DNA from 3 places in the Lactobacillus sp. wkB10 genome. Region 1 is predicted to be linked to each of the others. Evidence: predicted binding sites of a transcription regulator. Region 1 holds the regulator's gene; each other region holds the start of a gene.

Region 1 (4,292 bases):
CAGATAAAAAGCCAATTAATCTTATTTTGGAGATGTGTTAACTTAATATATATTATTTTAATCAAAGCTATCCAGTTTATTCAATGCACTTTCCCAAGCATTATTTGCATCGTCCAGTTGTTTTTGTACAGCGCTAAGCTGTTCTTGCAAGGGACCTAACTTGTCAAAATTAGTAGCAATTGCTGGATCAGCCATTTGAGATTGAATATCTTTTTGCTCTTTTTCCAACTTTTCAATTTTATTTTCGGTATTTTCAACTTCTCTTTGCAATTTACGCTTTTGTGAATCACGCAACTTTTGCTCCTGATAGGACAATTTATTTTTATTTTGTTCAGGTTCTACAATTTCTCTATTCTCAGATGATTCATTTTCGGAGGCTGAGTCTTGCTTATTCTTTTCATCTAGATAATAACTATAATCACCTTCATATACTTGAGCAACACCGTTTTTAATTTCTACAATCTTATTTGCTAACTGATTGATGAAATAGCGGTCGTGAGAAACGAAAAGTAAAGTACCATCATAGTTCTGTAGTGCCTGTTCTAAAACCTCCTTGGCTTCGAGATCCAGGTGGTTTGTGGGTTCATCCATCAATAAAAAATTATTATGCTCAAGCGACAAAACTGTTAGGGTTAATCTCGCTTTTTGACCACCGGAAAGTTGACCTACAGTTTTATCAATATCTTTTGCTGTGAATAAGAAACTGGCTAAAATCGACCTCACATCTTTTTCAGGCATTGTTTTATGACGGTCCCAAACTGTATCGATTACAGTTTTACCTGGATCAAGCCCTTGCAGTTCTTGATCATAGTAGCCGATGTCTAACGAAGCTCCATATTTGATTGAACCTTTTTTCGGTTTTAACTCCTTCATAACGGTTTTTAGTAAAGTTGATTTACCAATACCATTTTGACCAATAACGGCTACACGGTCACCTTTATTAATTTGCAGAGAAATACCGTGAACCATTGTTTTTGTGGGATAGCCAATAGTTAAATTACGTAAAATTAGCACTTCTTTACCGGATGGCCGCTCGCTTTGAAAATTAATTCTGACTTTGTTTTTGTGCTTGGGCGGACTAATTCGTTCCATTTTTTCCAGTTGCTTGCGCCGACTTTGTGCTCTCTTAGTAGTTTTAGCTCTTACGATATTTTTTTGAATAAATTCTTCGTCTTTTTTGATTTTTTCTTGCTGCTTTTCGTATGCTTCTTCTTGTTGACGGTCACGTAATTGACGTTCAGCGACGTAGGCAGAATAATTTCCTTTAAACACAGTTAATTTGCCAAATTGTAATTCAAAAATCTGTGTTGCTAAATTATCCAAAAAATATTGATCATGGGAAACTACCAAAATAGCACCAGAATAGTTTTTAAGATAGCTTTCAAGCCAGTCTAGTGTGTCTAAATCCAGATAGTTGGTAGGTTCATCAAGCAGTAATAATGGAGGTTTGCGCAATAACAACTTAACAAAAGAAAGCCGCGTTTTTTCTCCCCCAGAAAGGCTGCCAACATTTTTAGTCCAAGTTGCTTCAGGAAAATTAAATCCGTTCAAAATACTTTTGATATCGGCCTGGTAGGTGTATCCACCTTGTTGTTCGAAGCTGTATTGCAACTGGTCATATTGTTTTAGCAGGTCCTTTTTTTGCGGATTTGCAGACATTTCTTCTTGTAAATCCCTTATCTTTTTACCCATATTAATTAGGGGAGTAAAAACAGACAGCATTTCATCCCAAATAGTTTTATTTTCATTTAAATCATTTTCTTGAGCAATATAGCCAACATCTATATTTTTATTGATTGTAAAGTCACCATGTGTGGCTTCTTCTTCGCCGGTCATAATTTTAAGCAAAGTTGTTTTACCGACACCATTGGGTCCAATGAGACCTATTCTTGCATTTGAGTCAATTGAAAAATTGACGTTTTTAAATAATGTGTTGGCACCGAATTGTTTTTCTAAATCGTGTCCTTGAGCAATTATCATAATTTTTCACCTAGAAACCATTTTAGCATACGTAGCAAAATTCTTGTGGGAGAGTTTGATTGATAAATATAGGAAATAAATGTAAAAAAGAAGCATTTTTTAATTAAAAGAGTAAAAAAATAAATTTCTATTATCAAACCTGTTACTATTATGCTAAAATTTGATAGATTGTGAAAAAAATGTTTGCAAATGGCGCAAATTTATAGATAAAATAGTAGTGATTGCTGAAAAATTCACAAAACAAAATATATACTTAATCAAGTTGGAGGCTTTTTAAATGGAAAAAATCAAAATACCCACGGCTACGGCTAAAAGATTGCCGCTATATTACCGCTACCTGATAATTTTAAATGAGGCTGGTAAAGAAAAGGTATCCTCAACTGAATTATCTGAGGCTGTTCAAGTAGATAGTGCTTCAATCAGACGTGATTTTTCATACTTTGGTGCATTGGGAAAACGTGGTTATGGTTATGATGTAAAAAGTTTGCTTTCCTTTTTTAAAAAGATTTTAAATCAAGATACTTTAACAAATGTTGCCCTGGTTGGCGTTGGTAATTTAGGCCATGCTTTATTAAACTATAATTTCAAACGCACAAACAATATTCGTATTTCATGTGCTTTTGATATTGATGATAAAATTACAGGCAAGATTCTCAGTGGTGTCCCTGTTTATGACATGAGTGAACTAAAAAAACAGCTTAGTGACCAACAGATTTCTATTGCAATTTTGACTGTTCCTTCCACGACAGCACAAAGGACAGCTGATGATATGGTTGAAGCTGGTATTCGAGGAATTATGAATTTCACGCCAATTCGTTTGTCTGCTCCAAGTGGTATTAGAATTCAGAACGTTGATTTAGCAACGGAATTACAAACTCTAATTTACTTCCTTGACTCAGATAAGAAAAAGTAGGCATAAAAATACGATTAGCACTTTTTTACTCAAAGTGCTAATTTTTTCTTGCATTTTTTATGAAAAGGGGTTATTATCATAAATGTAAGTTAGCACTTGATGAATAAGAGTGCTAATGACACGTAAAGATAGATTAATAATTTAATTTTAGGAGGGACAAACGTGTTACAACCAATTGGTGATCGCGTGATCGTTAAAGTTAAAGAAGAAGAAGAGAAAACTGTAGGCGGAATCGTCCTGGCTTCTAATGCTAAACAAAAGCCAACAGAAGGTGAAGTTGTTGCTGTTGGTGAAGGTAGTTATGCCGAAAATGGCAGTAAAATTCCTATGACTGTCAAAAAGGGTGACGTTGTTTTATATGACAAATATTCAGGCACTGATGTCAAATACGATGACGAAAAGTATTTAGTCCTTCATGAAAAAGATATTTTAGCAATTGTTAAGTAATTAAGGAGCGCATAAAAATATGGCAAAAGAAATTAAATTTTCAGAAAAAGCAAGACGTTCCCTGTTAAAGGGCGTTGACAAATTAGCTGATACTGTTAAAGCAACTATTGGTCCTAAGGGCAGAAATGTTGTTTTGGAGCAATCATATGGCAACCCGGACATTACTAATGATGGTGTGACAATTGCAAAGGCAATTGAATTAAAAGACCACTATGAGAATATGGGTGCTAAGTTAGTTGCCGAAGCAGCACAAAAGACTAATGACATAGCTGGTGACGGTACAACTACTGCTGTTGTTTTAACTCAAGCAATTATTCGTGAAGGTATGAAGAACGTGACTGCTGGTGCTAACCCTGTAGGAGTTCGCCGCGGTATTGAAAAAGCTACTAAAGCCGTAGTTAAAGAATTACATAAGATTAGTCATACTGTTTCTTCAAAAGACCAAATTGCTCAAGTAGCTTCAGTATCTTCAGCTTCAAAAGAAGTTGGCGACCTGATCGCTGACGCAATGGAAAAAGTTGGTAATGATGGTGTTATTACTATTGAAGATTCACGTGGTATTGAAACCGAATTATCAGTAGTCGAAGGTATGCAATTTGACCGTGGCTACCTTTCACAATACATGGTAACTGATAATGACAAGATGGAAGCAGATCTTGACAATCCATACATTTTAATCACTGATAAGAAGATTTCTAACATTCAAGACATTTTGCCATTGTTACAAGAAATTGTGCAACAAGGCAAATCATTGCTGATTATTGCAGATGATGTTTCTGGTGAAGCATTACCAACTTTGGTTTTGAACAAGATTCGTGGTACCTTTAACGTTGTTGCTGTTAAAGCTCCTGGTTTTGGTGATCGTCGTAAAGAACAATTGCAAGATATTGCCGCTTTAACTGGTGGTACAGTAATTACTGATGACTTAGGTCTTGAATTGAAGGACACTAAG
Region 2 (4,292 bases), on a different contig from region 1:
TTTGTAACTCATTATTTTGAATCAGATCATGCTGTACAAGTCTTTTACACATCTTGGTGATAGTAAGAAATAGTTCAGTATTGTTTGTCATACTGTAGCTTTCAGCGCAGACAAAGATACCCAAAGCAAAAATTGCTCCTTTATGTGTATTAGCGCCGTGAGTTGCAGCAAACATTTCTTTTTCAGCAGTAATACCTCTTTGTCTTAATTTATAAAACATTTGGGTTAAATCAGTCGATTGATAATTTTGTCCAATTTCAACAGCAGTAGAAAAATATGCCTCTAAGCTTAAACTGCTGTCAATAAAAGTATAAATATTCATGTCGGGATGCGGACCTTGGCTGATAGGGTCTACTAAACCAGGTTTTGGTGCGGTAACAACTTCATATAAAAGTGAGCGTAGAGCATTTTTTGTAATTGAATTAGTCATAGTATAAATTTAATTGTTATTAGTTAATTCTGCAATAATTTCGTGGACAGTTTTAATAGTTTTGATGTTATAACTATCTGCTGCAATATCAGTATACCCCATTTCAAGATCACCTTTTGCCATACCGTTTATTAATCCCTGATAACCGTCTGCAGCAGTAAATATTTGCTTTCCGTCTTCGCTATCCTGTGTTAATTTTGCCAGTTCTTGGGGCAATTTTCCAGGTAAAGAATAGATAGTCTGTGAGTTCATTTTAAAACTTATTAGTTCTTGTTTTTGTGCATTTATAACTTTGTCTTTGATTATTGCTGAAGTTGGAGCTTCTTTAGCAAGTGCAAAAACTGTTTTAAGAAAAACTCCTTGTGCACCTTTGGCCAAAGCGTCTTTTAAAACATGCGAGTCAGTAGTATCATACCCAGCTAAAACCGGTGTCTTTCCTGCTTGATGAACAAAATTTGCCAGATCGGTGTTACTTTTGCAGATTAAAATGTCAATGCCATTACTTTGAGCTACACGTATATCATTAATATTATTAATAATTTGCATAATTTTAATGCCACTATTATGTAGCAAATTTATCCATTTTCTAGATGCAACTTTACCAAAACCTTCAAACAGTGCAATAGTCAACCTTCTTTTTCGCATTAATTCTACTAATTCGGTTGCTCTATGATCATCTTCTGGGTTAGATAAGGAGCTGGCAATTTCCACTCCAAAAGGTCTAAAGGTATTAGACAGAGTTTGATCAATTTGCTCATTCATCAAGTTTCTTTCTGTCATGGCATCAAGCAAAGAATTGTTGCTAATAGTACCTATTTTATTTGAATTAGAAATAGAAGCGCTTGATGTAGCGTCACTTCTAACCTTATATCCTGCATTAATACCTAAGATACCCAGTGCACCTGATTCTGAAATAGCAGCAACCAGTTTGCCATCTGTTAAGGTGTGGATAGGTTCGTGAACAATAGGGTAATTTGTTCCCAATAATTGACAAATTTTATTCATTAGCTTTATACCTTTTTAAAATCTTATTTGACAGGAATATTATCGACGATTTTCTGAATATCTGGTTTATGACTTTTAAGAAAGTCAATAAAATCAACTATTTCCGGTGAAAAGTTTTGACTTGAATCATACACTAAATAAACCTGACGAGTATTTTTGGGCAAATCCAGTTTGATGATGTGGATGTCGAAACCACTCAAATAAATAGTTTTTGCTACTACACCAACGATATCGTTGGTCAAAACTTGTCCTGCAATTGCCAGCTCGTCATGAAGTCTATTTGTAATATTCAGATCAGAGGCATTAGCCAGTAAAGCATTAGTGATGTCTTTTCCAATTTGAATTTTTTTAGAATAGGTAATAATTGACTCACCCTGTAGTTCTTCAGGAGAGATTTCATTTATTTTTGCCAGGTCATTTTCCTTTGAAACAATGGCAATGATTTCTTCAGTATAAAGGGGAATGTAAGTAAAATAACTAAATTCCGGTACGAATGAAGAAATTCCGATATCATACCAGCCATTTTTGATACCTTCGCAAATCTGATATGAAGGGTTATCGTGGTATATAAAATGAGGTGAAATATTACTTTCTTGTTGATATTGCTTAGTTAAGTTAGGCAAGATGGTTCCAATTGCAGTAGGTATACCAGCAATGTGTATATTGCCATGGTCCTGACTGATACGCTGTTCAATTTTCTTTTTACCGCGATCTAAAGAGTCTAAAGATTTGGTTACAGTATCGTAAAAAATACGGCCATATTCAGTTAATTGCACGTAATGACCATTGTGTTTAAACAGTTGGCAGTGGAGTTCTTTTTCAAGCTGTTTAATTGATACTGAGAGGGTAGGCTGACTGATAAATAAGCTGTCTGCTGCTTTAGTGTATTGTTTTTGATCTGCCAATTCACGAAAATAGTAAAGTTGATTTAAATTCATGATATTACCTCAAAAATTATTTTAATATTCAATACCTATATAAATAAATGCTATACCTATTTTTTATAAAACGCTTACAAAAATTATTTATAATAATATTGATAAAATTAATATTAGTTTATTAGTGTTGATTTTATTGTGATTTGACTCTCCAAATTTGGTGAGTCTTTTTAATTATTGCAGTTAATAATCTTATAATTCCGCTTTTTTTAATATATATAGCCATAAGAGTATTTATAAAATTAATAGTTCTGACTTTGTTATCAATTTTACAATCTAAACTTTTTAAAACATAATACAACTGTTGATGGAAAAACGCTTTCAAAAGCATTATTAAAGTTTAAAAGGAGATTGTATTATGACAGAACAAAAGAAGTTGCATGTATTACCACCATATGAAGAAACTCCGATTATGCACAAAACTAAACCGGGTGAATCAATGCCTGAAGAAGACTTTGAAAACTACTTAAAAGAAATTCGTCACCTGGCACAAAACGAGTTTGACAGGATGACCCCATATATAGAGGAAAATCGCAAGTTTCCACAAGACTTTTTCCCAATTGCAATTAAACATGATTTATATCGTTTTGCATTGCCTAAAGAATACGGCGGCTGGGGCCTCAGTGAAAAGCAAATCCTGCAAGTTCAAGAAGAATTTTCAAGAACCCAGGGTGGAATTCGAATGCACCTGCACCATGCTTCAGATATGAACTGGCGGATATTGGATAATTTTGGTAGTCAAGAACTTAAAGACAAGTATATGAACAAGTTTCAAGACAAATCAATCTATGCCAACTTTGCTTTAACCGAAAAGAGCGGTGGTACTGGAGCAGACCTTCATACTTTAGCTGTTAAGGATGGCGATGACTGGGTAATCAACGGCGAAAAAACTTTGATTTCTCATGCAGATGTTGCAGATTTTACTTATTTAATTGTAGTTACTGACCCAGATAAAGAAGGGGATGAAAGATTATCAGCTTTCTTTGTACCAACAAATACACCTGGATTTGAATCTAATGAGATGCCTTTAATGATGGGTTGTCGTGGTGCCGGACATGCCGATTTAAAATTCACTAATATGAGAGTACCTGATAAGTACATGCTTGGCAAGAGAGGAGAGGGTATGAAAGTAGCTATTTCTTCACTTTCACTTTCTCGTGCGCATATTGCTGACTCCAACTTAGGAATGGCTCAACGGATGTTAGAAATGTCCATTGCTTATTCTAAAGATCGTGTAACTTTTGGTAAGCCACTATGCAAACGGCAATCAATCATTTTTGAAATTGCTGACATGGGTGCGCGCATTCATGCCCTTAGATTAATGTTGTGGGACTTGGCAAAAGATTATGACGAAGGAAAGGATATTACCAAAAAAGCTTCTCTAGCAAAACTAGAAAGCATCAATACTGTCAAATTAGTTTCTGATTACATGCTTGAAATCTTTGGTGGTATTGGTTACTTCCAGGACAATCCTTATGGACCTGCTGAAAGACTTTACCGTGATTGTCGTGCTATGTGGTTAGAAGAAGGACCTCGTTCCGTTCAAAGACTAACTGCAGGTCGTTTATTAATTAAAGACGGTGGCAATACACCAATAACAAGTCTTTAAGGCAATCAATTAAATTAACTTGAGTAAATAAATCAAGGAGGGCTGAATCTAAAATTTACTTTGCAAGGTTCAATCCTCTTTGTTGTATATAGTTTTGGAGAAAAAGATGGCTAACGAAATATTATCAGGAATAAGAGTTATTGATCTCACACAATTTTTGGCAGCCCCAACCGTAGGACGAGTCCTTGGAGAATGGGGAGCTGATGTAATTAAAGTTGAAGCTCCTAAGGGTGATGCTGGAAGAACCCAAGGTGCAGTTTTTGGCATGAAGTATGAAGATGATGAGAATTTGGGCTTTGATGTTTCTAAT
Region 3 (4,292 bases), on a different contig from region 1:
AAAACAGCGTAATTGAGTGAAATTCATTTTATTACCTCATCAAATTAGCAAAATTTTCTTCCTGTGTATATTATACTAAAAATTAACATACTTAAAAAAGACTGTCCCATCAATTACTGTCATGACCCTTTTTAACAATACCTACTATTTTATTTTACTTAGCGCATCCCTAACTGCGTCTTTGAGACCGCGTGATGAACTCGAAGCACCACTGACTGCATCAACATCAACAGTATTTTCCTGAACCATCTTAGAAGGCAGAGTCTTAATGGCTTTCAAACCATAGTCATCCGACTCAGCTTGTTTCAAAACTTCAATATTCTTTAGGTTCTTTTGCTCATCAACAGTTACCCGTACAACTATTTCATCACCCATGCCTTTAGTAGATTTACCAATGTATTGGTTCTCTCCTGTTTCATAGGTTTCATGTTTAAGATCTGAAGTTAAATGCTTTTCATGCATAGTAGCACCGCTTGCTGCATCGGTTGCTTCATCAACCTTTGGTTTAGCCGCATTTTCTCCAGCAATCTTGCCCCAAATCAAACATTCTGCCAAGTTATTGCCGCCTTGGTATTGGTTAGCACAGATACCACCAAGTTCACCAGCAGAATAAAGATTAGGGATAGCTTTGCCTCTGGTATCCAAAATTTCCGCATTCTTATTTCTTCTTGGACCACCTTGAGTGTTAAGCATTGTCTGCTCCAATTTGACGGCATAAATTGTATTACCGTCAAACGCACGCAAAGTAGCTGGATCTCTTCTAAATTCGGGATCGTCTTGTTCTTGACATGCTTTATTAAAACGATTGAGAGTATCAGACAAAACTGCCGGTTCAACCCCAATTTTATCGGCTAATTCTGAAACAGAGTCAGCCTTGATAACATTTTCTGTGTACGGCTTGTAATCACCAATAATTTTATCATTATCTAATTCATGCTTTTTGGTTTCATCAAAAATCAAGTATGGGTGTTCTTGGTTTAGTGGTATTTTCCATTGGCCGTGATTCTTGATGTGACCGTGACGATTTTCTTCTGCTTCATTAAAGTATCTGGTACCGTCATCACCTATAACAAAAACACTACCAGTAGAAACAGCTTCATTTTGAGCTCCCAGCATTAAACGGCCACGTTGGCCTTTCGGCACTGCAAAAGCCATGCCATGAAGCAAACCCAAAGACTCAAAGTTGTGCAAATGCCAAAAGTCAGCACCAACTTCTTGAGCCATTCGCAAGCCATCACCTTTGTTATAAAGGGTACCTAACGGTGCGAGTCTTTTTGCCCCGATAAAGTCTTCAATCATTCTTTGGTTATTTTCAAAGCCACCAGTCGTCATGACAACACCATTTTTAGCTTGCACCTTTAATAGTTTGCCGTCGCGTTTAATGACCATACCATAGATCTTTTTGCTTTCCGGATCCTGAATTAGCTCTACAGCAGGTGTGCCATATAAAACATCAATTTGGTCTTGCCGCTTAATTACCTGCTCCTTCAAAATTTGCCATAAAGAAGCGTCAAACCAATGTTTAGTGACAGTGGTAAAGTCATAAGACTCTGAACCCTCAAACTCAGGAAATTCTCTGAAAGCATAACTTTTATCCGGCGCATATTCTTTAGCACTGTTAGGTTTGACTCCTAAATATTGGGAAACATATTGCGGTGTATTAACCATCCCCTCAACGTAGGTATCGATCATGTCTTCATCAAGTTCCATTGGTGCAGTTAGTTTCTGATAATACTTTTTCAATTCATTAAAGTCATTTCCAGTACCAATTAATTGAGCTGAATAACGAGTATTACCGCCTTCATGACCCTCTGGAGCCGAATCAACCAGCAATACTTTAGCATCATGGTCAGCTGCAAACCGCGCTGCAGTAGCGCCAGCACCGCCAAAGCCTAAGACAACAACATCATAATTTGCATCCCATTCAAAGTTTTTATGATAAATCATATTAATCTCCTCATTAATTAAATCGTTTTCATTTAACAAGTTAATTTTATCACGTTATTTTTTAACAAAATAACAAATTCACAAAACAATAACTAATTATTAATAAATGTAATTTAACTCATAATTACTGTTAAAATAACTTGACTTAAAGTACACATTAAGTACTAAAGTAATCGTATAAATCAGGTAAAGGAGAATCAATATGGACGATCACAAAGATGATGTGCAAAATGGTATTTTTGCTTTGGGTGAAAAGAATACTGCTTATCAAAAATATTTTATTGGCCAGAGTTACCTGCAAAGCTTGGTCAATGATCCTAAGATTAACGTAAGCGTCTCAAACGTTAGTTTTGAACCGGGTTGTCGCAACAACTGGCACCAACATATGGGCGGCTTTCAAATTTTATTAGCTACAGCTGGCGAAGGCTGGTATCAAGAAGAAGGAAAGAGTGCACGTAAATTACATCCGGGAGATGTAGTAGTTGTTCACGACGGTGTTAAGCACTGGCATGGTGCTACCAAAAAAAGTTGGTTTGCGCATATTGCAATCACTGCGGGAACACCAAAATGGCTGGAGCCAGTCACAGATGAAGAATATGAAAAATTGGAGGATTAAAAATGAAAAAGCAAACAGCCGGTAGAGATAATTTAGGTGATTTTGCACCTAAGTTTGCGGAATTGAATGATGATGTTTTGTTTGGTGAAGTCTGGTCAAGAGAGGACAAGTTGTCTGCACGTGACCGTAGTTTAATTACTTGTGCCGCATTAATGGCACAAGGAGCTTTTCCTCAACTTAAATCACATATGATTATTGGAAAAAAGAACGGCATTACGAAAGACGAAATGGTCGAACTGATTACTCATTTGGCATTTTATTGCGGCTGGCCGAAGGCTTGGTCTGCTTTTGATTTGGCAAAAGAAATTTTCACTGATTAAAATCTTAATTTAAAGCAGCTGGCCCTTTTGCTTGGCTGCTTTTTTATGTCTAAAATCTATGGTCTTTAACGGTTTCTGCATCCCTAATTTTATGCTAACCTGTAGAAGTATTAATTAAAGAAATCACAGGAGCAAAAACCTATTATGAGTAAAAAAATTCTGATCTTACATACTGGTGGCACCATTTCAATGTCAGAAGATGAAAATGGAAAAATTAAGCCTAACAGTCAAAATCCCTTGGCTGACCTCTCTTTAAACATTAATGACGATGTCCAGATAGTTACTGAAGAAATTTTCAACTTGCCTTCTCCTCATATGACACCAGAGCACATGTTGCAACTTTCTTTGCGTATCCGCCAAGCAGAAGCCGAAGGTTTTTTCGGGGCAGTCGTGACTCACGGCACAGACACCCTGGAAGAAACAGCTTTATTTTTAGATTTAACCATTTCCAGTAAAATGCCTGTGGTAGTAACCGGAGCTATGCGCTCTTCTAATGAAATTGGCAGCGACGGACTGTACAATTTCAGAACCGCAATCATGGTAGCCAGTTCTGATGTTTCTATTGGCAAAGGTGTTGTAGTTGTGATGAATGATGAAATTCATCCAGCCCGTTATGTTACGAAGACCCATACTACAAATGTTGCTACTTTTCGCACAGCCACATTTGGTCCTATAGGAGTTGTATCCGAAGGTCACGTTAATTACGTGCAAACCATCAATCCCCAGCAACACTTACCAATTGACCACATTATTTCAAATGTTTATTTAGTAAAGGCCTATGCAGGAATGGGACCAGAGATCTTTCAAGCTCTAAACAAGCCATCAACAAACGGGTTAGTAATTGAAGCTTTAGGTGCCGGTAACATGCCACCCCAAACATTACCTGAATTGCAAAAACTGCTTGATAATGGAATTCCCCTGGTATTGGTTTCCCGTTGTTTTAACGGTATTGCTGAACCAGTTTATGATTATCAAGGTGGCGGTGTCGGATTAGCCAAAATGGGCATTATCTTCTGCCGCGGCCTCAATGGACAAAAAGCCAGAATTAAGCTCTTAGTTGGTTTAAGTGCTGGTCTGAAAAATGAGCAATTAAAGAAATACATTAATAATTAAATCAGCAATGAAAACCATCTTCATATAAAGATGGTTTTTTCTTGCAAAAATTAGTAATTATTTGTAAAATGACCATTGGTCATTATTGAATGAAAGGAGTATATCTGCCATTATGTATGTCTTGACTCCCAAAGAAAAAGAAGCAAAAAAACAGCTAATTGCAGCTGCTGCCAGCAAGCTATTTCAAAAAAATGATTTTAACCAAATATCTATGGCGCAAATTGCCCATGAATCTGGCGTTGCCAAAGGCACACTATTTAATTATTTTAAAACTAAAGAAAATATCTTTATGTACT

What was found. The regulator Rex, encoded in region 1, represses fermentation and respiration genes when NADH is low (regulators of the CRP and FNR family bind a similar motif). The targets are predictions, from matches to a motif close to TTGTGAANTANTTCACAA.
Region 2: LACWKB10_RS09420 (acyl-CoA dehydrogenase family protein) is a predicted target of Rex. The motif match lies at 2,631-2,648, and genes of this name have one in related genera.
Region 3: LACWKB10_RS02130 (FAD-binding protein) is a predicted target of Rex. The motif match lies at 2,006-2,023, and genes of this name have one in related genera.

What each region holds. Positions count from the first base shown of each region.
Region 1 covers NZ_JRJB01000008.1:15,993-20,284, reverse strand. The annotation lists gene LACWKB10_RS06420 (ABC-F family ATP-binding cassette domain-containing protein) at 58-1,980, opposite strand; gene LACWKB10_RS06415 (redox-sensing transcriptional repressor Rex) at 2,258-2,893, shown strand; gene groES (co-chaperone GroES) at 3,056-3,340, shown strand; gene groL (chaperonin GroEL) at 3,360-4,292, shown strand, end outside.
Region 2 covers NZ_JRJB01000016.1:3,505-7,796, forward strand. The annotation lists gene LACWKB10_RS09405 (triphosphoribosyl-dephospho-CoA synthase) at 1-430, opposite strand, end outside; gene LACWKB10_RS09410 (nitronate monooxygenase) at 440-1,435, opposite strand; gene LACWKB10_RS09415 (LysR family transcriptional regulator) at 1,459-2,373, opposite strand; gene LACWKB10_RS09420 (acyl-CoA dehydrogenase family protein) at 2,732-3,982, shown strand; gene LACWKB10_RS09425 (CaiB/BaiF CoA-transferase family protein) at 4,089-4,292, shown strand, end outside.
Region 3 covers NZ_JRJB01000002.1:171,962-176,253, forward strand. The annotation lists gene LACWKB10_RS02125 (LysR family transcriptional regulator) at 1-27, opposite strand, end outside; gene LACWKB10_RS02130 (FAD-binding protein) at 145-1,947, opposite strand; gene LACWKB10_RS02135 (cupin domain-containing protein) at 2,150-2,563, shown strand; gene LACWKB10_RS02140 (carboxymuconolactone decarboxylase family protein) at 2,566-2,883, shown strand; gene LACWKB10_RS02145 (asparaginase) at 3,028-3,996, shown strand; gene LACWKB10_RS02150 (TetR/AcrR family transcriptional regulator) at 4,109-4,292, shown strand, end outside.